3 regions of the Marmoricola sp. RAF53 genome follow, and region 3 is predicted to be linked to each of the others. Evidence: predicted binding sites of a transcription regulator. Region 3 holds the regulator's gene; each other region holds the start of a gene.
The links. Region 3 encodes LexA, which represses DNA repair genes until DNA is damaged. Its sites were predicted from a motif close to TCGAACANNTGTTCGA; they were not measured.
Positions count from the first base shown of each region.

Region 1: recA (recombinase RecA) is a predicted target of LexA. The motif match lies at 4,786-4,801, and genes of this name have one in related genera.
Region 2: AB4Y76_RS13170 (DUF222 domain-containing protein) is a predicted target of LexA. The motif match lies at 3,154-3,169, and genes of this name have one in related genera.

Region 1 is NZ_JBFRDX010000017.1:24,769-35,013, reverse strand. Features, by position in the region: gene AB4Y76_RS15250 (hypothetical protein) at 1-8, shown strand, start outside; gene AB4Y76_RS15245 (GNAT family N-acetyltransferase) at 20-505, opposite strand; gene AB4Y76_RS15240 (DinB family protein) at 556-1,095, shown strand; gene AB4Y76_RS15235 (DUF3046 domain-containing protein) at 1,092-1,286, shown strand; gene AB4Y76_RS15230 (MFS transporter) at 1,286-2,551, shown strand; gene AB4Y76_RS15225 (acyltransferase family protein) at 2,541-4,664, opposite strand; gene recA (recombinase RecA) at 4,943-5,989, shown strand; gene AB4Y76_RS15215 (regulatory protein RecX) at 6,027-6,551, shown strand; gene AB4Y76_RS15210 (nuclear transport factor 2 family protein) at 6,560-7,051, opposite strand; gene AB4Y76_RS15205 (GNAT family N-acetyltransferase) at 7,086-7,799, shown strand; gene AB4Y76_RS15200 (hotdog fold domain-containing protein) at 7,809-8,285, shown strand; gene AB4Y76_RS15195 (MMPL family transporter) at 8,379-10,245, shown strand, end outside.
Region 2 is NZ_JBFRDX010000013.1:80,294-90,538, reverse strand. Features, by position in the region: gene panB (3-methyl-2-oxobutanoate hydroxymethyltransferase) at 1-52, opposite strand, end outside; gene AB4Y76_RS13185 (GNAT family N-acetyltransferase) at 156-719, opposite strand; gene AB4Y76_RS13180 (antibiotic biosynthesis monooxygenase family protein) at 716-1,039, opposite strand; gene AB4Y76_RS13175 (DUF1330 domain-containing protein) at 1,041-1,328, opposite strand; gene AB4Y76_RS13170 (DUF222 domain-containing protein) at 1,540-2,880, opposite strand; gene AB4Y76_RS13165 (NAD(+) synthase) at 3,213-5,288, shown strand; gene AB4Y76_RS13160 (type 1 glutamine amidotransferase) at 5,341-6,039, shown strand; gene AB4Y76_RS13155 (LuxR C-terminal-related transcriptional regulator) at 6,023-7,144, opposite strand; gene AB4Y76_RS13150 (FAD-binding oxidoreductase) at 7,318-8,697, shown strand; gene glnA (type I glutamate--ammonia ligase) at 8,813-10,150, shown strand; gene AB4Y76_RS13140 (bifunctional [glutamine synthetase] adenylyltransferase/[glutamine synthetase]-adenylyl-L-tyrosine phosphorylase) at 10,173-10,245, shown strand, end outside.
Region 3 is NZ_JBFRDX010000004.1:9,285-19,529, forward strand. Features, by position in the region: gene AB4Y76_RS04195 (PfkB family carbohydrate kinase) at 1-699, opposite strand, end outside; gene AB4Y76_RS04200 (MFS transporter) at 738-1,973, opposite strand; gene lexA (transcriptional repressor LexA) at 2,125-2,898, opposite strand; gene AB4Y76_RS04210 (LysM peptidoglycan-binding domain-containing protein) at 3,180-3,542, shown strand; gene AB4Y76_RS04215 (lysoplasmalogenase) at 3,740-4,411, opposite strand; gene AB4Y76_RS04220 (DUF3052 domain-containing protein) at 4,710-5,105, shown strand; gene AB4Y76_RS04225 (hypothetical protein) at 5,114-5,428, opposite strand; gene nrdR (transcriptional regulator NrdR) at 5,843-6,328, shown strand; gene AB4Y76_RS04235 (vitamin B12-dependent ribonucleotide reductase) at 6,442-9,321, shown strand; gene AB4Y76_RS04240 (AraC family transcriptional regulator) at 9,571-10,245, shown strand, end outside.

The DNA.
Region 1 (10,245 bases), on a different contig from region 3:
TCGGGTGAGAGCCGGTCGCTCAGAGCATCAGCTGGAAGATCCCGACGTCGATCATCCGGTCGTGCTTGTCGCCGACCTCGCGCATCGTCCCGGTCAGCTCGAACCCGTGGTTCTCGTGCAACCGGACGCTGCCGTCGTTGGGGAGCGCGATCAGCGCCAGCGCGGTGTGCAGCCCCTGCGCGCGGAGCCGGGGGAGCAGCGCGGCGTACAGCCGGGTCCCGAGGCGGCTGCCGCGGGCGTCGCGGTGCACGTAGACCGAGGTCTCCCGGGTCAGGTGGTACGCCGGCCGGTCGCGGAACGGGGAGGCGTAGGCGAAGCCGCGGACGACCCCGTCGACCTCCGCGACCAGGAAGGCGTCGCCGGTGCGCAGCTTCGGCAGCCAGGACGCCGCCGGACGCTGCTCGGTCTCGAACGTGGAGTACGCGTGCGCCGACTCGTAGGCGTAGATCGCGGCGACCTCCTCCAGGTCCGCCTCGGTCACGTCCCGGACCAGCACCTCGCTCATGGGACGAATAATCCCATCTGCCCCTCGGGCGCGTGATGCAGACTGTCGCCATGCCGATCGAACCCGACACCAAGGACTGGACCTGGGTCCTCGAGCGTCCCTGCGCGGAGTGCGGGTTCGACCCGTCGGCGGTGGACGTCACCCGGCTGGCCGAGCTGGTCCACGAGAACACCCGCGGCTGGTACGGCGCCCTCGACGGTGCCGGCGCCGCCGTCCGCCCCGACCCGGGCACCTGGTCGCGCCTGGAGTACGCCTGCCACGTCCGTGACGTGCACCGGCTCTTCGGCGAACGCGTCCGGCTGATGCTCGACCAGGACGACCCCGCCTTCGCGAACTGGGACCAGGACGAGACCGCCGTCGAGAGCCGCTACTCCGAGCAGGACCCGGCCGAGGTCTCCGTCGAGCTGGTCGAGGCCGCCGCCGACACGGCCGCGCTCTTCGCCGGGATCACCGACGACCAGTGGCCGCGCCGGGGCCGGCGCAGCAACGGCTCGGTGTTCACCGTGGCGACCCTCGGCGTCTACTACCTGCACGACGTCGTCCACCACCTGCACGACATCGGGCACGACATCGGTGTGGCCGAGGCGTGAGGCAGACCGAGTTCTGGGAGCGGATGGAGCTGGCGCTCGGCCGCGACTACGCCCGGTTCTGGGCCGGGCAGACGGTGATCCGCTCCCTCGGCGGCCGCACCGCCGAGCAGGCGCTGGCCGCCGGCGAGAGCCCCAAGGTGGTCTGGCGCGCGGTCTGGGAGCTGCTGGAGCTCCCGGCCCGGGACCGCTGATGACCGACGAAGGCGGCCAGCACGGCGCGCTGCAGCGTCGTACGGTGCGGACGCTGGTGGCCTCCCAGGCCGTCGGCGCCCTCGGCATCACCATCGGCATCGCGACGGCCTCGCTGCTGGCCCGCGACCTCTCCGGTTCCGACACGCTCGCCGGGCTCACCCAGACCGGGCAGGTGCTGGGCGCCGCGGGCGCGTCCTGGCTGCTGGCCCGGCTGATGGCGGTCCGTGGCCGCCGGGTAGGCCTGGTGACCGGCTACCTGATCGGGGCGTCGGGTGCCGCGCTCGCCGTCGTCGCCGGGATCGTCGGCTCGATGCTGCTGCTCGTGGTCGGCGCCGTCCTGCTCGGGGCGACCACGTCCGCCAACTACGCCGCCCGGTACGCCGCCACCGACCTGGCCACGCCGGCCACTCGCGGCCGGGCGCTCTCGATCGTCGTCTGGGCGACGACCATCGGGGCCGTCGCCGGGCCGAACCTGACCGGGGCCGCGGCCGACCTGGCCGACGCGCTCGGCATCCCCGAGCTGACCGGCCCGTTCGTCCTGGGTGCGGCCAGCATGCTCGTGGCCGGGCTCGTGGTCGCCGTACGGATGCGGCCGGACCCGCTGCTGGTGGCCCGGGAGGCGCACGCCGCCGCGCACGCCGCGGCCGCCACCGAACCGCTGCCGTCCCGGCCGGTCGGCGTGGTGCTGCGCGAGCGGCCGATGATCGCGGCGGCGATCGTGGCGTTGGCCGCGGCGCACGCCGTGATGGTCTCGGTGATGGTGATGACCCCGCTGCACATGGAGCACGGCGGCGCGGCGCTGCGCGTCATCGGCATCGTCATCTCGCTCCACGTGCTCGGCATGTTCGCCTTCGCCCCGGTCGTCGGGTTCGCCGCCGACCGGCTCGGCCGGCCCGCGGTGATGGGTGCCGGCGGGATCGTCCTGCTGGTCTCGCTGGTGCTCTGCGCGATCTCACCCGCGGGCAGCTCGGTGCAGATCTTCAGCGGGCTCTTCCTGCTCGGGCTGGGCTGGTCGATGGCGACCGTGGCGTCCTCGACGCTGGTCGCGGAGCAGGCGCCGATCGAGTCGCTGACCACGGTGCAGGGCACCTCCGACCTCGCGATGAACCTGGCCGCGGCGTTCGGCGGTGCCCTCTCCGGCGTGATCGTCGGCACGCTGGGTTTCGCCGCGCTGTCGCTGTTCGCCTCGGTCTTCGCGGCGGTCGTGCTGCTGGCCGCCGGCTACGCCGCGCAGCTGACCCGGAGCGCCGACGTCACAGCGTGAGTGCCGCCGCCAGGAGCGGGCTGAGCGACTGCGCGAAGGTGCGGGTCAGGTGGTGCCGGTCGGTGTAGACGACCACGTTGCCCACCACCAGCGGGCACACGTTCTTCGGGCACAGCCACGCCGTGGTGTCGACCCAGCCGGCCCCGGCCACACGGGCCGCCGCGCTCCAGGCCGCGTTGCGCGCCGCCGTGGTCGGGTTCAGCGGAGCGGCGCAGGTGCGCAGGGTGGCGTTCCTCTCGCCGAGGCAGTCGGCGGTCGCCTCCGGGAGCGTGGTGTTGTCGGCGAGCACCGTCACCTGGGGGCTGGCCGCGGTCAGCTTGGCGAGCGCGCTGCGCATGCCGGGCACCAGCGCCCGGGTCCCGGCGGCGCCGTCGTCCCCGCGGAGCTCCTTGCCGGTCTTCGGGTCCGCGATGGCGGTCTGGGTGTAGCCGGTGGTGATGATCCGGTCCGGGTGGATCCGGGCGATGTTCCGGTAGGCCCAGGTCCGCCAGCGGTCGCACTCGCGGTAGCGGCGGGACCCGTCGTTGCGCCAGGCAGGGGTGTCGATCGGCGGGCAGCCGGTCTTGAGGAAGACGACGACCTTCCAGCCGGCCTCGTCGGCCAGGCGCACGATCGGCGCGGTCCACATCCCGATGTGGGAGTCGCCGAAGAGCACCAGGGTGCGGGCCGCGTCGGTGTCGCCCATCGAGCAGATGTCGTGCCGGGTCGCCTGGGTGCTGGCCCAGCAGTGGTCCGGGAGCCGCCAGTTGGCGTTCTTGAGCTGGAGCGGCGACGGGGTGAGCCGCGACGGCAGGCTGGTCCGCGCGGTCGAGCGGGACGCGGCGCGGGTGACGGCGAGCTGGACCTCGGCGGCCTGGGCCGCGGCCGCGGCGGCGCGCGCCTGGGCGGACTGCACGGCCGCCTGCGAGCTGCTCGGGGCGGCCCTCTCGGCCGGGTCCAGCACCGGGTGCGTCGCCGTCGCCGTCGTGGTCCCGACCTGGGTCCCGACCACGGTCACGCCGACCAGGACGAACGCGACGGCCGCCGGCCAGAGCGCCAGCGCGCGGGCGCGGCCGCGCTGCCAGAACTCGGCGGAGCGGAACGGCGTCTCCACCCAGCGGTAGCTGATGGCGGCCAGGGTGATCGCCAGCGCGACCAGGGCGGCCCGACGTGTCGGGGTCTGCTCGTGGCCGGTCGCCATCACCGGGATCACCAGGAGCGGCCAGTGCACCAGGTACAGCGAGTAGGAGATGTCGCCGAGCTTGCGCATCGGCGCGCGGTCGAGCAGCCAGCTCGCGCCGTACGGCGTGGGCCGGATGCCGCCGGCCAGGACCAGGACGGTGCCCACGACCGGGACGAGGGCCGCACGGCCGGGGAAGACCGTCGTGCTGGTGTAGGCCAGGCACGACCACGCGATCATCGCGACGCCGACCCAGGAGAGCAGCGACAGGAAGCCGCGGGTGAGCTGGCGCAGGTGGTGCGCCAGCAGCGCCAGCAGTGCGCCGGCGCCGAGCTCCCAGACCCGGGTGAGGGTCGAGAAGTACGCCGACGTCGGGTCGGCCGTGCTCTGCAGCACGCACCAGGCCAGCGAGACGCCGCAGATCGCGGAGAGGGTGAACCCGAGCGCGCGCAGCGGCCGCCGCCGGGCCAGCACGAGGACCACCGCGACCAGCGCCGGCCACAGGACGTAGAACTGCTCCTCCACCGAGAGCGACCAGAAGTGCTGGACCGGGGAGACGAAGCCGTCCGAGGCGAAGTAGTCGGTGCCGGAGCGGGCCGCGTTGATGTTCTCGCCGAAGAACGCGGCCCAGGTGACGTCGCGCAGGACCTGGTCGAGCCGGATGTAGCCGAAGGCGAACCAGGACGCGATCGTGATGCCGACCAGGGTGACCGCGGCCGCCGGCAGGATCCGCCGCGCTCGGCGGGCGTAGAAGTCGGTGAGCGAGATCCGGCCCTCGCGGCGGACGCCGCGGACCAGGATCCCGGTGATGAGGAACCCGGAGACGACGAAGAAGACATCCACGCCGACGTAGCCGCCGGCCAGCTGCGTGACGCCGGCGTGGCTCAGCACGACCGCACCGACGGCGAGGGCCCGGAGGCCCTGGATGTCGCCGCGGCGTGCAGGAGGGGTCACCGTCCCACCCTAAGGAGCGGGTCCGGTACGTCCGGATCCGGCACGCGGGGGAGGACCCGGTTTCGCCGTCGGACCGGTCACGTCCGCCGGTCCGCGACACGCGGGGGCCCCGATGTCGCGGTCGAACACATGTTCGTACTACGGTTGGTCCACAGGCAGGCACCACCGCCCGTTCTCCCCAGGCCGACGCCGGCTCGGACCGAGTGTCGGTGGCCGCACCTAGCGTCTGCGGGACAGACAGAGCTGCAGGACCGGACCTCGAAGACAGGACGAAGGACATGGCTGGAACGGACAAGGACAAGGCCCTCGACATGGCGCTCGCCACCATCGAGAAGAACTACGGCAAGGGCTCGGTGATGCGGCTGGGTGACGAGACCCGCGCACCGCTCGAGGTGATCCCGACCGGCGCCATCGCCCTCGACATCGCCCTCGGCCTCGGCGGCCTGCCGCGCGGCCGCGTGGTGGAGATCTACGGTCCGGAGTCCTCCGGAAAGACGACGGTCGCCCTGCACGCGGTGGCCAGCGCCCAGGCCGCCGGCGGCATCGTGGCCTTCATCGACGCCGAGCACGCGCTCGACCCGGAGTACGCCAAGGCGCTCGGCGTCGACACGGACGCGCTGCTGGTCTCCCAGCCCGACAGCGGCGAGCAGGCCCTCGAGATCGCGGACATGCTGATCCGCTCCGGCGCGCTCGACCTGATCGTCATCGACTCGGTGGCCGCGCTGGTGCCCCGGGCCGAGATCGAGGGCGAGATGGGTGACAGCCACGTCGGCCTCCAGGCGCGACTGATGAGCCAGGCGCTCCGCAAGATGACCGGTGCGCTCAACAACTCCAAGACGACCGCGATCTTCATCAACCAGCTCCGCGAGAAGATCGGCGTGATGTTCGGTTCGCCGGAGACCACCACCGGTGGCCGGGCGCTGAAGTTCTACTCCTCGGTGCGTCTCGACGTGCGCCGGATCGAGACCCTCAAGGACGGCACCGACATGGTCGGCAACCGGACCCGGGTCAAGGTCGTGAAGAACAAGGTCGCGCCGCCGTTCAAGCAGGCCGAGTTCGACATCATGTACGGCAAGGGCATCTCCCGCGAAGGTGGCCTCATCGACGTCGGTGTCGAGCAGGGCCTGGTCCGCAAGGCGGGTGCCTGGTTCACCTACGAGGGCGACCAGCTCGGCCAGGGCAAGGAGAACGCACGCAACTTCCTCCGCGACAACCCGGACCTGGCCAACGAGCTGGAGAAGCGGATCCTGGAGAAGCTCGGCATCGGCCCGACCCTGGACGCCCCGGCGGAGAAGGTCATCGACCCCGACGGCATCGACTTCTGACCCCCTGGTCGTCGAGCCTGTCGAGACGGAGTGAGTAGTGAAGCAACCTGACCCCGACCCCGACCCCGACCCCGACCCGGAGTCGGTCGGCCGCAAGATCCTGCTCGACCAGCTCACCGGACGTGCCCGCAGTCGGGCCGATCTGGCGAAGAAGCTCGCGCAGCGCAACGTCCCGGACGACGTTGCGCTGCGCCTGCTCGACCGGTTCGAGGAGGTCGGGCTGATCGACGACGCGGCCTTCGCCCGGGACTGGGTCGCCGAGCGACAGAACGGTCGCGGTCTGGCCCGGCGGGCGCTCGCCCAGGAGCTCCGCCGCAAGGGCATCGAGGACGAGGTCGCCCGGGAGGTCCTGGACGACGTCGACGTCGAGGAGGAGGTCGAGGTGGCGCGGGCGCAGGTGCGCCGCAAGCTCCGCTCGATGCGCGGCCTCGACGAGGAGGTGGCGGTGCGTCGCCTCGTCGGCATGCTCGCCCGCAAGGGGCACTCCAGCGGCGTCGCGTTCCGGGTCGTGCGCGAGGAGCTGGGGGCCGACCTGGTCGACCCGGAGCACTCCGGACTCTGAGCCCTGGGTCAGCCGCCGAGGATCTTGAGAAACTTCTGCCCGACCTCGCTGAGCGTGCCGTGCGCGTCGGCGACCCGGCACCACTCCAGGGTCATGTCCGCGAACTTCTGCGGGTTGTAGATGTCCTCCTCGCGGATGAGGTTGCCCTCGTCGTCGAAGGTCAGGATGGTGATGTTCGAGGCCTCGTGGACCGAGCCGTCGCCGGGGTCGCGCATGATGTTGCGGATGTCGCAGATGACGCGATTGGTCGGCGGGTCGAGGACGTACCAGGCGGGCGGGAAGCCGGTCATCTCGCTGCCCGGGAACGTCGTCATCGTCTTGATGATCCACGGCCGGATCTCCTCCCGGCCGTTGAATTCCCCGTAGGCGTGCTCGGAGTACGTCGCGTCCTCGGTGAACATGTCGGCGAATGCCGACCAGTCGCCGGTCTCGACGATCTCGGCCACCTGGTCCAGGTACCGGTCGAACGCAGACTGCAACATGTTCTCGTTTTCGGTCACGGCGCCATCAAACCATCCACGGCAGACTGAGGGAATGGAGTTCGAGGTTCTGCGGGCGCAGGTGCGCGCCGGGGAGTCGTGGGCGGAGGCCGGCGACCGGTTGGCGCCGCACGACTCGCACAGCCCGGTCCTGGCGGTCGACCTGTCGTCGGACCCGCTGCGCTTCCGGCACGACGAGGGGAACCGCCTCTCGATCCGCCCGATGACGCCGGGCGACTTCCCGGACGTGGTGCGCTGGGTGAACGAACCGCACGTGGCCCGGTGGTGGGACGAGCACCGCACCCCCGAGCAGGTCGAGGCGTACTACGGGCCGGCGCTGCGCGGCGAGGACCCGACCCGGATGTGGGTGTGGGAGGTCAACGGCCGCTCGGTCGGCTTCAGCCAGGACTACCGGATCAGCGACCACCCGGACTACGCGCTGCTGAGCGCGCGGCCGGATGCGATCGGCTTCGACTACGCCGTCGGGGAACCGGCGTTCGTCGGGCGGGGGATCGGGACCAGCCTGCTGTGGGTGTTCCTGCGCGACATCGTCTGGCCGGCGTACGCGGGGGTCCGGGAGTTCTTCGCGGCTCCGGACCACCGCAACGCCGCCTCGCTGCGGGTGCTCGCCAAGCTCGGCTTCACCGAGGGGCTCTGGTTCGACGAGCCGGCCGGGGCCGGCCGGGTCGACACCGTGGTCGGGTGCTCGCTCGATGTGGCGCAGGTCATGGGGATCCAGGGGTCGACCCGGCTAGTTACCGGGAAGTAACATCGGCCCATGGCCAATGTCGCTGACTTGTACAAGAAGACCACCTCGTTCCCGGTCGTCGGGCCGCTCGTGGGGGACCGGCTCTTCTCCCTCGCGTTCGCGCAGAAGGCGCCGTACTTCGCGAGCATCCGGCCGCGCTTCACCGTGGTGGAGCCGAACCACGCCGAGCTCGTGATCCCGAAGCGCCGGGCGGTGCAGAACCACCTCGGCACCGTGCACGCGATCGCGCTCTGCAACGGCCTCGAGGCGGCGATGGGAGCCCTGGCCGAGTCCACGATCCCGAGGAACAAGCGGTGGATCCCCAAGGGGATGGACATCACCTACACCGCCAAGGCGACCTCGGACATCACCTGCATCGCCGAGACCGACCCCGAGCAGTGGACCGGCGACGACCCCGACCTCCCGGTCCGGGTCAAGGGCGTCCGCGACGACGGCACCGTGGTCATCGAAGGTGTCATCAAGCTCTGGGTGACCGAGAAGAAGTAGCCGTGCGCGCTCCGACGGGTGCGACGAGCGTCACGGTCCCTCTCCTCCCGGAGTAGGACGCCGACCAAGCATCTGCTCGGGACCATGGTCGGCATGAGTCCTGAAGGTCGCGAGTCCGCGTCGCTCGCCCGGCTGGCGCGGTTCGTCATCGACCACGCCGTCTGGGTGATCGGCGCCTGGCTGCTGTTCGCCGCGGCGCTGAACGTCCTGGTCCCGCAGATCGAGGCGGTCGTCGCCAAGGACAGCACCCCCTTCGTCCCGGAGTCCGCGCCGTCGCTGCGCGCGGTCAAGGACATGGACACCACCTTCGGCAACGGCAAGAGCCGGAGCTTCATCGTGCTCGTCGCCGCCCGCGAGGGCGGGCTCACCGCCGCCGACAAGAAGTACGTCGTCACGCTCGCCGACCGGCTCCGGGCCGACACGAAGCACGTCACCTACGTCCAGGACGTCCGCGAACCCACCCTGCGGGCGGCGCTGACCAGCAAGGACGGCGAGGCGGTCTACTTCCAGATCGGCCTGGCCGGCTACACCGGAGCTCCCACCTCGGTCGGCCAGGTCGAGGCGGTCCGCGACGACGCGAAGGCCGGGAAGCCCGCCGGGCTCGAGGTCAAGGTGACCGGCGCCTCGGCGACCATCACCGACATGGTGGTCGAGGTCGAGAGCTCGATCGTCAAGATCACCGCGGTGACACTCATCCTGATCGCCCTGATCCTGATGCTGATCTACCGCTCGGTGGCGGTCACGGCGTTCGTCCTCGGCGTCATCGGGCTCGCCCTGGGGGTGGCCCGGGGCGCGGTCGCTCTGCTCGCAGACCACCACGTCTTCGACGCCTCGACCTTCACCGGGTCGTTCCTCACCGCGATCGTGCTCGGCGCGACCACCGACTACGCGATCTTCCTGATCAGCCGCTACCACGAGCAGCGCCGCCGCGGGGTCGAGCCGCGGGAGGCCGCTCGGGTCGCGGCGTCCCGGGTCTCCGGGGTGATCATCGGCTCCGCGCTCACCGTGGTCCTGGCCAACGCCTGCCTGGCGCTGGCCCACGTCGGCCTCTTCCGCACCACCGGTCCGGCGATCGCCGTGAGCATCCTGCTCGCGCTCGGGATCTCGCTGACCCTGACGCCCCCGCTGCTGGCCCTTCTCGGCGAGCGCGGCCTGATGGAGCCCCGTCCGCGGCCGGCGACCGAGGGGGTCTGGGACCGCTGGGGCCGCCGGGTCGTCGCCCGACCCGGCCTGGCGCTGGCGGCCGGCCTGGTCCCGCTGGTCCTGCTCGCCGCCTTCTTCCCGCTCTTCAAGCCGAGCTACGACGAGCGCCGGGTCCAGCCGGGCGACACCGAGAGCAACGACGGGTACGCGCTGATGGACGCGCACTACCCGGTCAACGAGGCGCTGCCCGACTTCGTGCTGGTCACCGCCGACCACGACCTCCGCAACAGCCGCGACCTCGCCGCCCTGGAGCAGGCCGCGGCGGCCGTCTCCCGGGTTCCCGGGGTCGGGTCGGTCCGGGCGGTGACCCGGCCGACCGGGACCACGATCACCGAGGCCTCGGTCGGGTACCAGGCCGGGATCGTCGGCGGTCGCCTCGGCCAGGCGAAGGACCAGCTGGGTGCCGGCAGGAAGGACTCGGCGCGGCTCGTCGACGGGGCAGGTCGGCTCGCCGACGGAGCCGACCGGCTGGCAGCGGGCGCGGACGCCGCGGCCTCCGGCGCCGACAAGGTGCTCGCCGGGGTCCGCACCCTGCACGGCGGGCTGGAACAGCTCGCCGACGGCAGCGACGACGCGGTCACCGGAAGCGCCCGGCTCCGCGCCGGCGCCCGTGCCCTCGCCGACGGGCTGGACAGCGCGGTCGCGCAGACCCAGGTCGCCGTCGACGGGCTCGGCCTGGCGCACCAAGCGCTCACCAAGAGCCTGACCTGCGGGCTGGACGCCTACTGCAAGGGGGCCCGCGACGGCATCAAGCAGA
Region 2 (10,245 bases), on a different contig from region 3:
CCGCGCCGGTGCCGTACGGCGCCGCGACCTCGGGGTTGCTGCTCTCGCTCATCGTCGAGCTCCTTCGTGTGTTCGCTCTCGAGGCTCCCTGACGGAGTCCCCGGACCGGGATCAACGCTAGACCCGTTCTGCGCGGTTCGCCCGTGTGGCGCTGCTCACGGCTGGGCCGATCTCCTGCCGCGGTAGAGCACGTGCCGCAGCAGTGGGCTGTCCGGCGCCAGCAGCGGGTGGTCGAAGTCGTCGGCCGGGTCCCGGGTCAGGCCGATCCGTTCCATCACGGCGCGGGAGCGCAGGTTGACCGCGGCGGTGAACGAGACGACCTCGGGCAGGCCGAGGTCCTCGAAGGCGTGGGTGAGGACCGTCCGGGCCGCCTCGGAGGCGTAACCGTGCCCCCAGGCGTCGCGGGCCAGCCGCCAGCCGATCTCCACGCACGGGGTGAACGCCGCCTCGAACCGCGGGACGGCGAGACCGACGAAGCCGATGAACGTGCCGGTCGCGGCGACCTCGACCGCGAACAGGCCGGGCTCACCGGCCGCCAGCAGCGCGCGGTGCCGGTCGATGAGCGCGTCGGACTCCGCGCGCGTCGGACACGCCGGGAAGAACTCCATCACCCGGGGATCCGCGTTCAGCGCCGCGAACGGGTCCCGGTCCTGCTCGCGCCACTGGCGCAGGACGAGGCGTTCGGTGCGGAGGACGGGCGGCGTCGCCGGAGGGGTCACGGGCCGTAGGCGCGACCGACGGTGGCGACCCGGACCTGGTAGTCGGCGTACCAGACCTCGCGGCCGCGCTGCTGCGCGATCGCGTGCTCGTGCACCTGCTTCCAGGCGCGTGCGGCGTGGTCGTCGGCCCAGTAGGAGACGGTGATGCCGAACCCGTCGGCGTCGCGGGCCGACTCGTAGCCGAGGTAGCCGGGCTGCGCCTTCGCGAGCTCCTGCATCCGGGCGCCCATGACGGCGTACCCCTGGTCGCCCTCGGTGCGCAGGTTGCTGAAGATGACCGCCGTGTACGGCGGCTCCGGCAGCGCGGCGATGCCGGTCACGTCAGGCGCCGGGGACGATCCGGATGTCGCGGACCGCGGCGCCGTCCAGCGCGGCCAGCGCCTCCTGGTACGGCGCGCTGTCGTGCGCGGCCCGGGCGGCCTCGACGGAGTCGAACTCGATGAGCACGACACGGCCCGATTCGCCGGCCTCGTAGGTCTGCTCGGGCAGCCCGCGGGCGATGAACCGGCCGCCGGCCCCGGTCAGCGCGGGCGCCGCGAGCCGGGCGTAGGCGGCCATCTTGTCGTCGTCGCTGATGTCGCGGTACACGCTCACCCAGTACGCAGTCATGGGGTCATCGTGCCAGGAGGTGTTCGTCGTGGACGCCTGGGTCCGGAGCGCATCCGCGCGCAGCCTGATCTCCCCGGCCGACGGGCACGTCCGTCGTGGTGCGGTTGACCGAGGACGAGGCGCGGGCGCTCACGTCCACGCACGCAGTGCGGGTGGGCGAGCTCAAGGAACGGCACCAGGCGAAGCGGCAATCCTGACCGGGTGCGAGGCGTCAACAGATGCCGGGTGGGTCGACGGGTCGAGGGGTGAGCTGTCTCGTGCCGGTTTGGTCGCGGAGGTAGGTGTAGCCGAGCGGTGAGCGCCAGCGGTAGGCGCCGGGTCGTTCGGCTTGGTAGCGCCAGCCGCCGTGGGTCTTGAGCCGATGGTGGTGGCGACAGAGCGCGGCCAGATTCGAGGTGCGGGTCTGGTTCTTCGGGCCGTCGGGGTCGTAGGGCTCGATGTGGTCGAGGTCGCAGGCGCGGGCTCGCCGGGTGCAGTACGGGAACACACACGTGCGATCGCGCAGGATGACGTGTTCGCGGATCCGGTCGGTCGGCTCGTACGCCTGCGTGGAGACCTCTTGGTTGAGGTCGAGGACCGGGCGGATCGTGATCTGGGCTCCGGGGGCGTTGAGCCACTGCTCGATCTGCTCGCGCGTGATCAGGTGCGGGCCGCGGTTCTCCAGACTTCCGAACGGGTTGCGGGGATCGAGGTGGAGGTAGAGGGTGATGGGTCGGCTTGTGGCCCGGGCCCTGTCTTCCTCGCGCCGTCTCGACAGGCTCGACGACCGCTGCTCGACGACCGGTTCCTCGCTCCGGGCCCGGTTCGCGGGGGCTGTCGGGAGTGGGGTTTCGCCGCGGGCGAGGTTGCCCAGCGCCATCGCGCGGCGCACGTCGAGGGGGAGGTCGCAGCCCCATTCCTTGAGGTCGGCGGCGTCGACGGAGAGTCGGGTGTCGAGGTCTTGGGCGTCGACGAGGTCGAGTTCGCCGCCGAACAGGCTGGTGCCGGCGAAGGAGACCTGCTGGTGGTCGATGCGGACGTGGCGCTGGTCGGCGGCTTGTTCGGCGAGCTGACGGGCGTGGTCGGGCATGTGGGTCGCGATGGCTTCGTCGATCAACCGCTCGGTGGCGGCCAGCCCGATGCGGTGGGCGGTGCGGGCGAGGTACCGGTCGACGTGCAGCGCCGCCTCGGGGGACAGGGCGAGGGTGCGTTCGGCGATGCGGCGGGCGCGCCAGACCTGCAGGGTGCCGGTCTGGACGCGGTGGAAGATCCGGGGCAGCCGGTGGGCGATCTCCAGAGCAGAGGCGATCAGCGCGCGGCCGGCGTGATCGGACATGCCCAACGCGGCGGCAAGTTCGGTGACGCAGAACTCGCTGACCAGCGGTGCGCCTTCCCCGGCCAGCGGGATCGGGGAGTCACCCCAGGTCGCACAGTCCGAGGCGTCCTCCACGGTGTGGGCGTGAGCCCAGGCGAGCGCGTCGAGGAAGAGACGGACCTCCGCCGCGTCGGCCTCCGACCGGTGTCGGCGCGCAGACGCCAGCACAGCGGCGGCGTCCGTCGTACCCGAGGTCATGGGAGGAATCTACGGATCGGCACCGACAGTTTCGGTTCTGGAATCGGCTTGTCCACAAGCGGTTTCGAGACGGTCGCTGCGCGACCTCCTCAACCACCGGCGGGTGGGTTTCGAGATGGTCGCTGCGCGACCTCCTCAACCACCGGCGGGTGGGTTTCGAGATGGTCGCTGCGCGACCTCCTCAACCACCGGCGGGTGGGTTTCGAGAYGGTCGCTGCGCGACCTCCTCAACCACCGGCGGGTGGGTTTCGAGACGGTCGCTGCGCGACCTCCTCAACCACCGGTTCGGCCCGCGCTCGACCTTTTCTCGCCCGATCCGGGAGACTGGTGGGGTGGACTTCGACTCCTGTTACGCGCACGGGTTCGCGCGGGTCGCCGCGTGCACGATCCCCGTGGCCATCGCCGACCCTGTGACCAACGCCGCGAGCGTGCTCGAGCAGGCCCGGGCGTGCCACGACGACGGGGTCGCGGTCGCGGTCTTCCCGGAGCTCTGCCTGACCGGGTACGCGATCGACGACCTGGTGATGCAGGACGTGGTCATCGAGGCCGTCGGGGCGGCGATCGAGCAGATCGTCGCGGCGAGCGAGGACCTCGGTCCGGTGCTGGTGGTCGGGGCGCCGCTGCTCAAGGGCAACCGGCTCTACAACTGCGCGGTCGTGGTGCACCGCGGCCGGGTCCTCGGTGTCGTGCCGAAGGGCCACCTGCCGACCTACCGGGAGTTCTACGAGGCCCGCCACTACGCGTCCGGCTCGCACGAGTTCGGCGAAGGTATCGAGCTGCTCGGCGAGTACTACCCGTTCGGTCCGGACCTGATCTTCGAGGCTGACGACGTTCCCGGACTCGCCCTGCACGTCGAGATCTGCGAGGACATGTGGGTGCCGATCCCGCCGAGCGCCTCGGCGGCGCTCGCGGGCGCGAGCGTGCTCGCCAACCTGTCCGGTTCGCCGATCACCGTGGCACGCGCCGAGGACCGGCGGCTGCTGGTGCGCAGTGCGAGCGCGCGCTGCCTGGCCGCCTACGTCTACGCCGCGGCCGGGGAGGGGGAGTCGAGCACCGATCTCTCCTGGGACGGCCAGACGATGGTCTACGAGTGCGGCGACCTCCTGGGGGAGACCGAGCGGTTCCCGGAAGGCGCGCGCCGCTGCGTGGTCGACGTCGACCTCGACCGGATCCGCCAGGAGCGGCTGCGGCAGGGGACCTTCGAGGACAACCGGAGGTTCGAGGGACAGGGCACCGACTCGCACCGCCGGGTCGCTTTCACCCTCGACCCGCCGACGGGCGACATCGGCCTGCTCCGTAGCGTCGACCGGTTCCCGTTCGTGCCCGACGACCCGGCACGGCTGGCTCTGGACTGCTACGAGGCGTACAACATCCAGGTCTCCGGCCTGGAGCAGCGGCTCCGCTCCATCGGGCAGCCGAAGATCGTCATCGGCGTCAGCGGGGGTCTGGACTCGACGCACGCGCTGATCGTCGCGGCGAAGGCGCTGGACCGGCTCGGCCGGCCGCGCAGCGACATCCTCGCCTACACGATGCCGGGCTTCGCGACGAGCGACTACACCAAGAGCAACGCGACCCGGCTCTGCAAGGCGCTCGGCGTCTCCTTCGAGGAGCTCGACATCCGGCCCGCCGCGAGGCAGATGCTCGCGGACCTCGACCACCCGTTCATGGATGAGCACAGCGCCGAGGGCGAGGACGTCTACGACGTCACCTTCGAGAACGTCCAGGCCGGGCTGCGGACGGACTACCTGTTCCGGATCGCCAACCACCGCGGCGGGATCGTGCTCGGCACCGGCGACCTCTCCGAGCTGGCGCTCGGCTGGTGCACGTACGGCGTCGGCGACCAGATGTCGCACTACGCGGTGAACACCGGGGTGCCGAAGACGCTCATCCAGCACCTGATCCGCTGGGTGGTCAGCAGCGGACAGTTCCGCGACGAGCACGGCGAGGGCTCCGACGTCGACGACGTGCTCACCGAGATCGTCGAGCAGGAGATCACCCCGGAGCTGATCCCGACGCGGGAGGGCGAGGTCCCGCAGAGCACCGAGGCCAGCGTGGGCCCCTACGCGCTCCAGGACTTCACGCTCTACTACGTGCTGCGGCACGGGTTCCGGCCGAGCAAGATCGCCTTCCTGGCCCGGCACGCCTGGTCCGAACCCGACGCGGGCGCGTGGCCGCCGGGCTTCCCGGAGGCGCGTCGGATCGGCTACGACCTGCCCACGATCAAGAAGTGGCTCGGCGTCTTCGTGAACCGGTTCTTCGGGTTCAGCCAGTTCAAGCGCTCGGCGCTGCCCAACGGGCCCAAGGTCGCCGCAGGTGGATCGCTGTCGCCGCGCGGTGACTGGCGGATGCCGTCGGACGCGAATGCCCGGGCCTGGCTGGCTGACCTCGAGCACGTTCCTGAGAAGTGAGCCCTGAGAAGTGAGCCCGGAGAAGTGAGCCCTGAGAAGTGAGCCCGGAGAAGTGACGAGCCGCCCGGTCCTCGTCGTCCAGCACCAGGACGACTGCCCCCCGGCCTGGTTCGGCACCTGGATCGAGGCGGCGGGCGTCGTGCTCGACCTCCGCCGGCCCTACCGGGGTGACGTCCTGCCCGCCGACCTGGCCGGACATGCCGGCCTGCTCGTCCTCGGCGGCTCGATGAACGCCACCGACGAGCAGGCCACTCCCTGGCTGGGCCCGACCAAGGAGCTGGTGCGGGCGGCGGTCGCCGGGGGAGTGCCGGTGCTCGGGATCTGCCTCGGGCACCAGATCGTCGCGGACGCGCTCGGCGGAGGTGTGGCGGTCAACCCGGCCGGAACCCAGCGCGGCCTGCTCGCGGTCGACTGGTCCGAGGCCGCGGCGGCGGACCCGGTGTTCGCGGCGCGACCGGCCCGCGTCGCGCACTGGAACGACGACGTCGTCCTCGCCCCGCCGCCGGCGGCCACGGTGCTGGCCACCGCTCCCGGCGGCGAGGTCCAGGCGCTGCGCTTCGCCGACCGCGCCTGGGGGATCCAGTCGCACCCCGAGGTCGACGAGGTGGTGCTGGCGACCTGGGCGGAGGAGGACGGCGTGGACGTCGCGGACTTCCTGGCCGCGTTCGCCGCGGAGCGGGACGCCCTGCTGGCGGCCTGGCGGCCGGTCGCGACGGCGTTCGCGCGGCTGTGCGTCAGCCGGCCGTCGTGAACCAGCCGTCCGGTCCGATGTCGGTGCCCATCCGCGGGACGTACTGGTCGAAGTAGACCCGGGCGATCAGCTCGCGCCGGCTCCGCACCGAGGCCTTCTCGAAGACCGACTTCAGGTGGTCCTGCACCGTGTACGCCGACAGGTGCAACGACGCCGCGATCTCCTTGGTGTCGAGCCCCTGGAGGACCCGCTCGGTGACGGCGCGCTCGCGCTCGGTCAGGTCGAAGGCGGCGACCACGAGCGGCACGATCTCCGGCGGCCTGGCCTCCTCGATGGTGATCACGACGTCGCCGGCGCCGCCGTCCCGCGCGGTCATCGGGCTGGCGTGCAGCACCAGCCAGATCCCGTCGCGGCTGCGCACCCGGCAGCGCGGCGGCTGGGTCGTCTCGCCGCGGGCGTAGCGCCGGGCGGAGCCGACGAGCGCGGCGAGGATGCCGGTCGGCTCGGTCTGGTGGTCGGCGATCTTGAGCTGGTCGAGCCGGTGCTCCGCCCCGGTGCTGCGCTGCACGATGCGGTTCGCGGAGTCGACCATCACCACCGCGGGACCGGTCGGCGGGACCTCGGGAACCTCGGCCAGTCGGCAGAGCAGACCGAGCCGCATGCCGACCGACATGGTTTCGGACAGCGCGGAGAGCAGCTCGACGTCGTGGTCGTCGAAGGCGGGCTGCCCGTCGGCCCGGAACATCGCGATCGCGCCCCACACCTGGCCGTGGTCGCGCAGCACCGTGCGGATCTCGTCGGTGTACCCGTAGCGCGGCACCATGAACTCGTTGAGCCGGTAGGACCCGGGGTCGACCGAGCGGACGGCGGTCGAGGGGACGGCGCGGTGCGCGAGCTCGATGAAGGTGGTGTCCTCCCACTCGCCGTACTCGATCAGGCCCCACTCGTGGTCGTGGCTGTCCTGCCCGTGCAGGTCGCCGAACTTCAGCGTGCCGGTGAGCAGCAGCGTGCTCGGGTCGACCGTGCCGACGCAGGCGCCGAGGTGGGGGACCGCCCGTTGGATCGAGGTCAGCGCCTCGTCCAGGAAGGGCTCCAGCTCCAGCCCGGCCCGCGACACGACCTCGACGTCGCGCAGGACGCGCTGCGCGGTGAGATCCAGGGCCATGGAACCAGTGTGGCCGAATCGGGCCGCGTTGGGGATCCCACATTTCTGGGGTCCTGGAATCCCGGTGCCCCCGGGCCGCAGGTCCCCGGGCGGTGGGGATGGTCCGCGGCGGTCGCGGCCCCGCAGGCTTCCGGACGTCAGCCACGACGAGAACCCGAGAAGAAGGAACAACCATGAGCATCACCACCGACGGGAGCATCACCGACCTGCGCGCCGAGTGCGGCGACTTCGTCCACCTGCCCGGCGAGCCCGGTTACGACCGCGCCCGCGCCAACTGGAACGCGGCCGTCTCGCTGCGCCCGGCCGCGGTCGCCGTGCCGCGCTCGGTCGAGCAGGTCCGCCGGGTCGTCCGCACCGCCGCCCGCGCCGGGATGCGGGTGACCACCCAGAGCACCGGGCACGCGGCCGCCGTGCTCGCCCAGCACCGGCTCGCCGACACCGTCCTGGTGCGCACCGGTGAGCTCCGCGGCGTCCACGTCGACCCGGTCAACCGGGTCGCCCGGGTCGAGGCCGGCGCCTGCTGGCAGGACGTCGTCGAGGCGGCTGCCCCGCACGGGCTGACCGCGATGCACGGGTCCGCCCCCGACGTCGGCGTGGTCGGCTACAGCCTCGGCGGCGGCCTGAGCTGGTACGCGCGCAGCCACGGACTGGCCTGCAACAACCTGGTCAGCATCGACGTGGTGACCGCCGACGGCGAGGTCGTCCGCGCCGACGAGCGCGAGAACGCCGACCTGTTCTGGGCGCTGCGCGGCGGCGGCGGCAACTTCGGCGTCGTCACCATGGTCGAGGTCCGGCTCCTCCCGATCGCGGAGGTGTACGCCGGCATGCTGCTGTGGCCGCTGGAGCAGGCCGCCGAGGTCGTCCGGACCTGGGCCGCCTGGTGCGCCGACGCCCCGGAGCAGGTGACGACGTCGCTGCGCGCGCTCCGCTTCCCGCCGATCGCCGAGCTGCCGGACTTCCTGCGCGGCCGGCAGGTGCTGGTCGTCGACGGGGTGGTGCAGGCGGGCGACGCGGAGGCCGAGGCGCTGCTCGCCCCGCTGCGGGCGCTGGCCCCCGAGCTGGACACCTTCGGGCGGATGCCGACGGCGGCGCTGACCCGGCTGCACATGGATCCCGAGGACCCGACGCCGGGCGTCGGCGACAGCGTCCTGCTCACCCGGTTCGACGACCGGGCGGTCGAGGAGTTCCTGGCCGCGGTCGGCCCGGGCGCCGCGGCGGCGCCGTTCATCGCCGAGCTCCGCCAGCTCGGCGGGGCACTCGCGCGGACCGCGCCGGGGGCCGGGGCGCTCGCCTCGCTCGACGGGACGCACGCCCTGCTGCTCATCGACGTCGCGCCGACGCCGGCCGCGGCTGCCGCCGCCGAGGAGGTCATCGCGTCGGTGCTCGCGCGGATGGCGCCGTGGACCGGGCGGCAGCGGTTCCTCAACTTCACCGAGCGCCCGACCGACCCGGCGGCCGCCTTCGACGAGGCGGCCTGGGGCCGGCTCCGGGAGGTCGCCCGCGCGGTCGACCCGGCCGGGGTCTTCCTCGGGAACCACGCGATTCCGCGGTGACGGGCGCCCGCGCGGACGTGGGCAGGGCGCCTCTTCCCGGCCCCCTCCCGGGCCGACTGCCCACGTCCGTGCGGATGTCACACCTTTGTCATGCCCAGGCCCTAGGGTTGCCCCCATGGGCAAGCAGGAAGACTTCGTACTCCGGGCGCTCGAAGAGCGTGACGTCCGCTTCGTGCGGCTCTGGTTCACCGACGTCCTCGGGTACCTGAAGTCGGTCGCGATCGCTCCCGCCGAGCTCGAGGGGGCCTTCAGCGAGGGCATCGGCTTCGACGGCTCCGCGATCGAGGGCTTCGCCCGCGTCACCGAGGCCGACATGCTGGCCCACCCGGACCCGGCGACGTTCCAGATCCTGCCGTGGCGCGGCGACGGCCCGGCCACCGCGCGGATGTTCTGCGACATCACCATGCCCGACGGCTCGGCGTCGTACGCCGACCCGCGGTTCGTGCTCAAGCGGACGCTGCAGTCGGCCGCCGAGCAGGGCTTCACCTTCTACACCCACCCGGAGATCGAGTTCTACCTCTTCAAGGGGCAGCTCGAGAAGGGCAAGCCGCCGGTCCCGGTCGACCAGAGCGGCTACTTCGACCACACCGCGACCAGCGCCGGCTCGGACTTCCGCCGCGAGGCGATCACGATGCTCGAGGCGATGGGCATCTCGGTCGAGTTCAGCCACCACGAGGGCGGCCCCGGCCAGCAGGAGATCGACCTGCGCTACGCGGACGCGCTGTCGACCGCGGACAACATCATGACCTTCCGCACGGTGGTCCGCGAGGTCGCGCTCGGCCAGGGCGTCTGGGCGAGCTTCATGCCGAAGCCGTTCACCGAGCACCCGGGTTCGGGCATGCACACCCACGTCTCGCTCTTCGAGGGCGACCGCAACGCGTTCTTCGAGGCCGGTGCGGAGTACCAGCTCTCCAAGACCGGGCGGCACTTCATCGCCGGCATCCTGCACCACGCCGCGGAGATCACCTGCGTCACCAACCAGTGGGTCAACTCCTACAAGCGGCTGATCGGCGGCGGCGAGGCGCCGTCGTACATCTCCTGGGGCCACAACAACCGCTCCGCGATGGTCCGGGTGCCGATGTACAAGCCCAACAAGGGCCAGTCGACGCGGATCGAGCTGCGCACCATCGACGCCGCCTGCAACCCCTACCTGGCGTTCGCGGTCGTGCTGGCCGCGGGCATGAAGGGCCTGCAGGGCGAGTACGAGCTGCCGCGCGAGGCCGAGGACGACGTCTGGTCGCTCAGCGAGCGCGAGCGCAAGGCGCTGGGCCTCGAGCAGCTGCCCAAGAGCCTGTACGACGCCATCGGGATCGCCGAGCGCTCCGAGCTGCTCGCCGAGACCCTCGGCGAGCACGTCTACGACTTCTTCCTGCGCAACAAGCGCCAGGAGTGGGAGGAGTACCGCGGCCAGGTCTCGGCCTTCGAGCGTGACCGGATGCTTCCGGTCATCTAGTGCCTCCGGTGATCTGGGCCCGATGACTCCTCGACCCGGTGGGGACGCGCTGTCCGCCGGCAACCTGGCCCGGCTGGGGTTCCAGGACACCGGCC
Region 3 (10,245 bases):
CACCGTGACCGGGTCCTGCCCGGCCCGGTGCAGCGTGCTCCCGTCCGGGCCGGCCCGCAGCCACAGCACCCGGACGCCGGCGTCGTGGGCGCGGGCGATCGCCGCGTCCTGGTCGTCGGTGCCCGCCCAGGCGGCGAGCTCGGCGGCGTTCGGGGTGAACGTGTGCAGGTGGGTCACCGCGCCGGCCAGCCGGGCCGCCTTGGCGACGCCGACCGGGTCCAGCGCGACCGGGACCCCGGCCGCCGCGGCCAGGCCCAGGCAGTGCGCCACCGTCCCGGTGCGCAGGTTGCCGTCGAGCACGAGCCAGGACGCCCCGTCGAGCAGGTCGGCGTCGAGATCGTCGGGAGAGACGGAGTCGGTGGCGGCCATGTCGGCGACGCCGACGACCAGGCTGCCGTCCGCGTCCAGGGTGGCCGTGTAGGTACCGGTCGCCAGGTCCGTACGGCGCCGTACCCGGGAGGCGTCCACGCCGAGGTCGGCCAGCCCGCCCAGCAGCAGGTCGCCGGCGTGGTCGCAGCCGACCGCGCCGGCCAGCCGGACCGGGCTGCCCAGTCGGGCCAGGTTCTCGGCGACGTTGCGTCCGACCCCGCCCGGCGCGGTCACGGTGCGCCCGGGGTTGCTCGTCGCCGGGACGACGGGCTCCAGCACGCGCGCGAGGGTGTCCAGGTTGATGCCCCCGACCACCACCACCTCGCTCACCCGAGCAGGCTACCCAGGCGCCTCCCCAGGCGCCGTCCCTAGCCGGTCGCGGTCGCCGCGCCGTACCGCTCCCGGGTCGCCAGCGCCCAGGCGCTGACCGGCTTGAGCGCGGCCGCGGCGCCGAGGATCAGGCCGCCCATCACGAACCAGCCCGGCCGGCCCCACTCGATGCAGAGCACCGTGATCATGGTCGGCGCGACCACATTGGCCAGGCTGAAGCCGAGCCCGGCGAAGCCCTGGTACTGGCCCTGCCGCTCGGTCGGTGCGAGCCCCATCGAGACGCCCCACTGGCCGCCGCTGGTGATCATCTCGCCGACGACGTGCACCGACGATCCGACGATGAGCAGCGCCACCGCGACGACCTGTCCGGGTCCGTCGGAGAGCGCGATCACCGCGAACCCGGCGGCGATCCAGACCCCGCCGCGCACCATCGCCGCGGCGGCGCTGGTCACGTCGTCGGCGCCACGGGCGAGCCGGACCTGGAAGAGGGCGACCGAGACGGTGTTGAGGACCAGCAGAACCGCGACCATCGAGGTCGGGGCCGTGGTGTGCTCACTGATCCAGAGCGGGATGCCGACCTCCATCACGATGAAGTGCATCGCGACGATGCCGGACAGGGCGGTCGCGACGACGTACGGGGTGTCGCGGAGGACGCCGAGCCGCGGCTCGCCCTCGGTGCGCGGGCTCGGCGCCAGGTGGGGCAGCAGCGAGAAGAGCAGGCCGGTGCCGATCGTGCAGACCGCGTCGAGGACGAAGACCGACTTGTAGGCCCAGCCGGTGTCGACCGCCAGTGCGAGACCGCCGAGCAGCGCGCCGAGCGCCATCGACACGTTGGTGACCGCGCGCAGGTACGCCTTGAAGAGGACGCCCTGCCCGCCGGTCGCGATCCGGGCGATGTAGCCGTTGCGGACCGCGTTGCCGCCGGCCTCCATCCCGGTCGTGTACGCCATCACCGCGACCAGGCCCCAGAACTGGTCGACGAACAGCAGGCCCAGCGAGCCGAATCCGGCCAGGACCGTGAACAGCCGCATCACCTCGCGCGGGCCGCGGACGTCGCCGAGGTGGCCGACGGGGACCTGGGAGAACATCCCGACCAGGGCCCCGGCGCTCAGCGCCAGGCCGACCTGGGCCGGTTCCAGGCCGACGATCCGGGTGAAGTAGAGCGCGAACGTGGTGACCAGCGCGCCGCTGCCGCCCCGGCTGACCAGCGTCCCGACGGCGAGGATCCTCAAGTTCGGGTCGGTCGGGATGCCGTGCCTGGTCAGCGGCTGCACGTTCAAGAAAGATGCTCCTGCGGGTCGGGCGAACCCCCGCAATCTACGTCGCCGGCACGACCGCGGGCACGTGGATTTTCGCCCCGGGCCCCTGTGTCGAGAACGCGACGAGGGCCGGTGGGGGAAGCTCCACCGGCCCTCGTACCCGCCCTCAGACCTTCCGCAGCACCGCCGTGACGATGCCGAGGATGGAGGCGTTGTTGCCGTCGATCGGCTCGTACGCCGGGTTGTGCGGCATGAGCCAGACCTGGCCGTCCTTGCGCTTGAACGTCTTCACGGTGGCCTCGCCGTCGAGCAGCGCGGCCACGATGTCGCCGTTCTCCGCGGTCTGCGCCTGCCGGACCACGACGTAGTCGCCGTTGCAGATCGCGGCGTCGATCATCGAGTCACCGGCGACCTCGAGCATGAACAGGGTGCCCTCGCCGACCAGCGTCTTCGGCAGCGGGAAGATCTCCTCGACGCGCTCCTCGGCGAGGATCGGGCCACCGGCGGCGATCCGGCCCACCAGCGGCACGTGCGTGGCGTCCGGGACGGCGTCGCCGATGCCGGTGACGTCGATGTCGGAGTCGTCCGCGCTGGAGATCGCCTTGCGGGCCGCCATCAGCTCGGGGAGGAAGACCTCCAGGGCGCGCGGCCGGTTGGGGTCGCGGCGGATGAAGCCCTTCTGCTCCAGGACCCGCAGCTGGTGGGCGACGCTGGAGGAGCTGGCCAGACCGACCAGCTCGCCGATCTCGCGGATGCTCGGCGGATAGCCGCGCTGCTCGATCGCGTCGCGCAGCACCGCGAGGATCCGCTTCTGTCGCGGGGTGAGGCCGGTCGCGTCCGGCGGAGCGTCGGGGAGCTCGCTCACCGAGCCCAGGCCGCCACCGCGGGTCTCGCTGCCGCTGTCGGTTCCGCTCTCGGGTCCGCTCTCGTCAGTCGCCATAGAGGGACCGTAGACCCAACCGGGGGCCGAGTTCAAACACATGTTCGAACGGGCGTGTCGCCCACGACCCGACACGCTGTTCGAACATATGTTCTTGACACCGTTCGAACACCTGCTCTAACTTCGTACACGTGTTCGATCGAACGTCTGGTCGAGCGGCGCCGACAGAGATTGTCGGTGGCTCTCGATAGACATCGCTCGACAACGAGAAGGGGTCACACAACCTTCCCGGTCCCGCATCAACAGGAGATGGGGCCGGGGCTTCCCCAGGAGGTAGGACCATGAGCACGCTGAGCATTTCCCCCGCATTCGTCTCCGGCCCGGCCATCGCGCCGCGCCTCGCGCGCACGTCGACGGTGAAGCTGACCCGTCGCGGCCGGATCGTGGTCCTCCTGACCTTCCTGGCGTGCGCGTTCGCGGTGATGGTCGCCTTCGGCGGCTGGGCGACCGCGACCCACGACTCCGGGACGCAGGAGTCGGTCCGGGTCGTCGAGGTCGAGCCCGGCGACACCCTCTACGACATCGCCGGCCGGATCGCCGAGCCCGGCAAGGTCCGCGAGATGGTCCACCACATCCAGCAGCTGAACTCGCTGCCCAGCGCCGGCCTCCAGGTCGGCCAGAAGATCGCCGTGCCGATCTCCTGAACCCCTCGCCGGCTCCGAACCGGAGAGGCACAACTGAATAGCTCGACGGCCGCCTCGACCCCGGCCGTCCAGCATGTGTGGGAAGCGCGAGGGCGGCACCGGGAAGGGTGCCGCCCTTTCGCGTTGCCCACCGTCGGTGGTTGAGGAGGTCGCGCAGCGACCGTCTCGAAACCTCAGGCCGCACCAACCCCTATCCCTCAGGCCCGCGCCGCGCCCTCGCTGAGCAGGAACTGCGCCCCCGTGTACGTCGCCATCACGGCCGTCTCGAGCTGCGGGGGAGGGTTCTTCAGCAGGAACTTCCGGGTGCCGAGGATCCCGTCGGAGATCATGAACAGGGTGGCGCCGAGGATGCTGAGCCGGCGTGCCGCCTTCGGCATCGCCGGGTCGAGCTGGGTGGCGGCGGCGACCGTGCTGGCCAGGACGGCGGAGTAGCCGGCGATCGTCGCGCCGAGCGTCTTGTCCTGCTTGGCGGCGCCGACGATCATCCCGGGCGCGGTGACCGCCCAGAGCGCGGCGACGGCCTTCGGGCCGGGCTGCGGGGTCGCGGCCCGGTTCCTCCGGAAGCCGGTGATGTAGGCCGCGTGGCCGAGCGCGAACGACCCGCTCCCCGCGGCGAACGTCTGGGTGCTGTGGCCCATGAGCAGGACGTCGCCGCCCCAGCCGCCCGCCTGGGCGATCAGCGTGCTGGTCCGGAGCGGGGACTTCGCCGCGTTCGGGTTCGTGGCCAGCGAGGCGGCCAGCGTCGGCATCAGCAGCGGCTTGGTGAGCGCCCGGGCGCGGTGCGCGTTCGGGTTGGCCGATCCGGAGAGCAGGGAGTCGGCGATCGCGAGGCCCGCGTAGGCGAGCTTGAGCTTGGTCGAGGTGAGCACGCGCTGAATCTAGCCGCGACCGGGTCCGGACGCCTCCGACTCCGGCAGGAGATGCGCCCCCGCCTCCGGGTCCGGAGGCGGGGGAGCGATGTCCCTGCCTCGGAGGGTCAGCCGACGGACTCTCCGGTGCGCCCTGGTTCCGTGTGGGCGCCGCACCCGCCAGCAGCGCCAGCGCAACCATGGCGGCGTACCGGACATTCGTCCCCTCCGAGCCCGAGGTGCAGCGACCCGGGAAGTCTGCGCGGAAGGAGCCCGGCGCCGCTACGCCCGACCGGCGATCTGTGGATAACGTCCGTGCATGGCCGGGTACTCAGGAACGCCGCTGGAGAAGAAGCTCGGCGTCAAGGACGGGGTGACGGTCTTCCTCGACAAGCCGCCGGCCGGCTTCACCCTCGAGGCGCCGACCACGATCCGGCTCCCGAAGCAGGCGGCGCTGACCCTCACCTTCCACACCGAGCAGCGCACCCTCGCCCGCCGGATGCCCGAGCTGATCGAGCGGACCGAGCAGGCCGGGATGATCTGGGTCTGCTGGCCGAAGAAGGCCGCTCGCAAGCTCGGCTACGAGACCGACCTCGACGAGAACCTGGTCCGCCGGGTCGGCCTCGACGCGGGCATGGTCGACGTGAAGGTGTGCGCGATCGACGAGGTGTGGTCCGGCCTCAAGTTCGTACGCCGGCTCGCGGATCGGACCTGACCCGACGGTCAGCGCTTCGCCCGCCGACCACCCGGCGGCGTGCTCGGCCGGTCCGGCGCGACGTCGCCGCGCAGGATCGCCATCAGCTTGCCGCCGAGGATCAGGCACATGAACAGGCACGCGGTGGCGCCGAGGGTGGCCATCACCAGGAACACCCAGGCCAGCGATTCCCCGTTGCGGGCCTGGCCGCCGAAGTCGATGGCCGCCCAGACCAGGTAGCCCCAGGCCACGATCGTCACGGTCATGCCGGCGGCGAGGCGGAGGAACCGTTGGCGCAGGGCGCCGCGGTCGACCGGTGCCGGTTCGCCCGTGTGCTTGCCCACGGCGGACATTCTGGCCGATGTCGCGAGGTGAGTCGGGACCGCACCGCAGATCACACCCGAGAACGCTGCGGCCGACACCTGTCCGGTTCCCGCTCAAAAGCCCGTTTCGAGGAACTGTCGGTGGCCCCTGGAAGAGTGGGCGACACGCCGATCAGAGGACCAGATCAGGGCCCTGACCTGCACGTTTACGAGGAGGCGAGGATGGCCGAGAAGTTTTCCTACCCCGGTGTTGCGTGGGCCACACGCCAGGCGTACGGTTACCCCTACATCTAGTAGTTACACGGATGTAGTTATCCACATCTAGTTCCACAGGAACCGGGCCTCTGTACACAGAAAGAGGCGGTTTTCCACCGGAATCCACAGCCCTAGCCACAGGTTCTCTCCTAGAGAGCCGCCCTCGAGAGGAGGCCTGCGATGCACTGTCCCTTCTGCCGGAGCACCGACACCCGGGTCCTCGACTCCCGGGTGGCCGAGGACGGCTCCGCGATCCGCCGGCGGCGTACCTGCCCGTCGTGCGAGAAGCGCTTCACCACCGTCGAGCAGATGCAGCTCACGGTCCTGAAGCGGAGCGGGGCCAGCGAACCGTTCAACCGGGACAAGGCAGTCTCCGGGGTCCGCAAGGCCCTCAAGGGACGCCCGGTCTCCGAGGACGACCTGGCTCGCCTGGGGCAGACCGTCGAGGACAGCCTCCGTGCCGGGGGCTGGGCCGAGGTCCCGGCTCACGAGGTCGGACTCGCCATCCTCAGCCCGCTGCGTGAGCTCGACGAGGTCGCGTACCTCCGGTTCGCCAGCGTCTACCGCGCCTTCGAGTCGGCCGACGACTTCGAGACCGAGATCGCGATGCTGCGCGCCGAGCGTGCCGATCAGGCCGCCGCGAAGCAGCCTCAGCCCACGGGCTGACCACAAGCTGCCCGGAGGGGTGTGGTGGGGAAGCCGCTTCCCTCCGGGCGACCAGCAGAGCAACGAGAAGCACACAACCAGCCAGTTCGACGACGAACGAAGGGGAACCAAGCATGACCGAGACGGCGAGCGGGGCCGCGAAGGCCGGATCGCGGCGTACCACCAAGGGCCTGAAGATCGAGCGGGTCTTCAGCACCGAGGGCGTGCACCCGTACGACGAGATCACCTGGGAGCGTCGCGACGTCGTCCAGACCAACTGGAAGACCGGCGAGTCCGTCTTCGAGCAGCGCGGAGTCGAGTTCCCCGACTTCTGGAGCGTCAACGCCTCCACCATCGTCACCACCAAGTACTTCCGCGGGGCCGTCGGCACCGACGCCCGCGAGTGGAGCCTGCGCCAGCTGGTCGACCGGGTCGTGAAGACCTACCGCAAGGGCGGCGAGGACCACGGCTACTTCGCCTCGGTCAAGGACGCCGAGCTCTTCGAGCACGAGCTCACCTGGCTGCTGGTGCACCAGTACTTCTCGTTCAACTCCCCGGTCTGGTTCAACGTCGGCACCGCCTCTCCCCAGCAGGTGTCCGCGTGCTTCATCCTCGCCGTCGACGACTCGATGGACTCGATCCTGAACTGGTACAAGGAAGAGGGCTTCATCTTCAAGGGCGGCTCCGGTGCCGGCCTGAACCTCTCCCGGATCCGCTCGAGCAAGGAGCTGCTCTCCTCGGGCGGCACCGCCTCGGGCCCGGTCTCCTTCATGCGCGGCGCGGACGCCTCCGCGGGCACCATCAAGTCGGGCGGCGCCACGCGTCGTGCGGCCAAGATGGTCGTCCTCGACGTCGACCACCCGGACATCGAAGAGTTCGTGATGACCAAGGCGCGCGAGGAGGACAAGATCCGCGCGCTGCGTGACGCCGGCTTCGACATGGACCTCGGCGGCGCGGACATCACCTCCGTGCAGTACCAGAACGCCAACAACTCCGTCCGCGTCACCGACGAGTTCATGCGTGCGGTCGAGGACGGCACCGAGTTCGGCCTGCGCTCGCGCAGCACCGGCGAGGTCATCGAGACCGTCGACGCCCGCGACCTGTGGCGCAAGATCGCCACCGCCGCGTGGGAGTGCGCCGACCCGGGCATCCAGTACGACTCGACCATCAACGACTGGCACACCAACCCGGAGACGGGCCGGATCACCGCGTCGAACCCGTGCTCGGAGTACATGTCGCTCGACAACTCCTCCTGCAACCTGGCGTCGCTGAACCTGCTCAAGTTCCTCAAGCCCGACGACACCTTCGACGCGCCGCTGTTCGCCAAGGCCGTCGAGCTGATCATCACCGCGATGGACATCTCCATCTGCTTCGCGGACTTCCCGACCGAGTCGATCGGCAAGACCACCGTCGACTACCGCCAGCTCGGCATCGGCTACGCCAACCTCGGCGCCCTGCTGATGGCGATGGGCCTCGGGTACGACTCCGAGGGCGGCCGCGCGATGGCGGCGACGATCACCTCGCTGATGACCGGTACGTCGTACAAGCGGTCGGCGGAGCTCGCCGGCGTCGTCGGCCCGTACGCCGGCTACGCCCGCAACGCCGAGGCCCACAAGCGGGTCATGCGCAAGCACCAGGCCGCCAACGACATCGTCCGCACCCTCGGGGTGGCCGACAGCCAGGTGCACAAGCTGGCCACGAAGGCGTGGGCCGACGTGCTCAAGGTCGGCGAGAAGAACGGCTTCCGCAACGCGCAGGCCAGCGTCCTCGCGCCCACCGGCACCATCGGCTTCATGATGGACTGCGACACCACCGGCATCGAGCCGGACTTCTCGCTGGTCAAGTTCAAGAAGCTCGTCGGCGGCGGCTCCATGCAGATCGTCAACCAGACCATCCCGCGCGCGCTGACCAAGCTCGGCTACGACTCGGAGAAGGTCGAGGCGATCGTCGAGTTCATCGCCGAGAACGGCCACGTCATCGACGCTCCGGGCCTGAAGCCGGAGCACTACGAGGTCTTCGACACCGCCATGGGTGCCCGGGCGCTCAAGCCGATGGGCCACGTCCGGATGATGGCGGCCACCCAGCCGTTCCTGTCCGGCGCGATCAGCAAGACGGTCAACCTGCCGGAGACGGCGACCGTCGAGGAGATCGAGGACATCTACCTGCAGAGCTGGAAGCTCGGCCTCAAGGCGACGGCCGTCTACCGCGACAACTGCAAGGTCGGCCAGCCGCTCTCCGACGGCAAGTCGGACTCGGCGAAGAAGGACCAGGGCGAGACCGTCGCCGAGGCCCCCGCCGTCCAGGTCGTCGAGATCGCCAAGCCGTTCCGCAAGCGCCTCCCGAAGAGCCGCGCTTCGCGCACGACGTCGTTCACGGTCGGCGGCGCCGAGGGCTACATGACCTCCGGTGCGCACGACGACGGCGAGCTCGGCGAGGTCTTCCTCAAGCTCGGCAAGCAGGGCTCCACCCTGGCCGGCGTGATGGACGCCTTCTCGATCGCGGTCAGCATCGGCCTCCAGTACGGCGTGCCGCTGGAGACCTACGTCTCGAAGTTCACCAACCTGCGCTTCGAGCCGTCCGGCATGACCGACGACCCGGACATCCGGATGGCCCAGTCCCTCATGGACTACGTCTTCCGCCGCCTGGCGCTGGACTACATGTCCTTCGAGGAGCGCAGCATGCTCGGCATCTACTCCGCCGAGGAGCGCCAGCGCCACCTCGAGACCGGCTCCTACGAGCCCGTCGAGGAGACCGGGGGAGCCGAGGAGCTCATCACCCACGAGGCCGTCGCCCTCGAGCCCGCCGCCGAAGCAGTGGTCGTCGAGCCCGTCGAGACGCCGGAAGCCAAGGCAGCACCCGAGGTCAAGGTCGCCCACACCAGCGCCGAGCTCCTCGAGAAGATCACCGGCACCGCCGTCGACTCCCCGCTCTGCATGACCTGCGGGACGAAGATGCGGCCGGCTGGCAGCTGCTACGTGTGCGAAGGGTGCGGGAGCACCTCGGGCTGCAGCTGATGTCGTCGGGCACGGAAAGTCCCGCTGACGCGGTCGGCGGGACATTCCGGTAGCAACCGCGAGCTCTTGGCAACGCCGAAGCCCCTGGCTGGAACCTCCGATCTCGGAGGCCCAGCCAGGGGCTTCGTGCGTCACGGCGTCGTCATGCTTGTCCCGGAGCGATAGCGTACAAACGGTTGGTGCACGAAATATGAGGGCACCATGCAATTATTGTCGTGAAGCACGCCCCCGAATGGGAAAGAGTTGTCGATGTCTAGCGCCCAGGCGCGGCCGGTGAAACCGCACTGCCTTGAAACTTCGTCAGAAGGGCGGCCTCACCACAGGCAGACCCGTGACTTCGACGAGGCGCAGCAGATCATCACCGAGGCTTACCTTCCTCACCGCCTGCTGACGACTGCCGGCGCTGAGATCGACATGAATCTCACCAGCGCGCGCCTCGGTGACGTCACTGCCGGCCTTCTGTCCTATGGGCAGACAGTCCATCTCCAGACCGCCGATGCCACGGATTTCCATGTCAACGTCACCGTCGCTGGACGGGCCGCGTCGCGGTCCGGCAACGAAGACCCGCTCCTGACCACGACGGGTCAGGCGACGGTGTTTCCCGCGGGCCAGCCGGCCCAGCTCACCTGGTCGACCGACGCACGACACCTCTGCCTGATGGCTTCTCGAGCCGCTCTTGAGGGCGAGCTCGAACACCTGCTCGGGCGGAGCCTTCCCACGCGGCTCGTGTTCGCCCGCGGCCTGTGCACCGAGGTCAGTCGGCTGTGGCAGCCCGTCCTCGACCTGGTGCAGCAGGAGCTCGATGAGCCGGAGGGCCTGCTGACTCGGTCGCGCGTTGCTCGACACCTCGAAGGCCTCGTCATCGACGGCCTGCTGCTGACCCAGCCACACAACTTCCGCGACCTCCTCCTCAGAGAGGCTCCT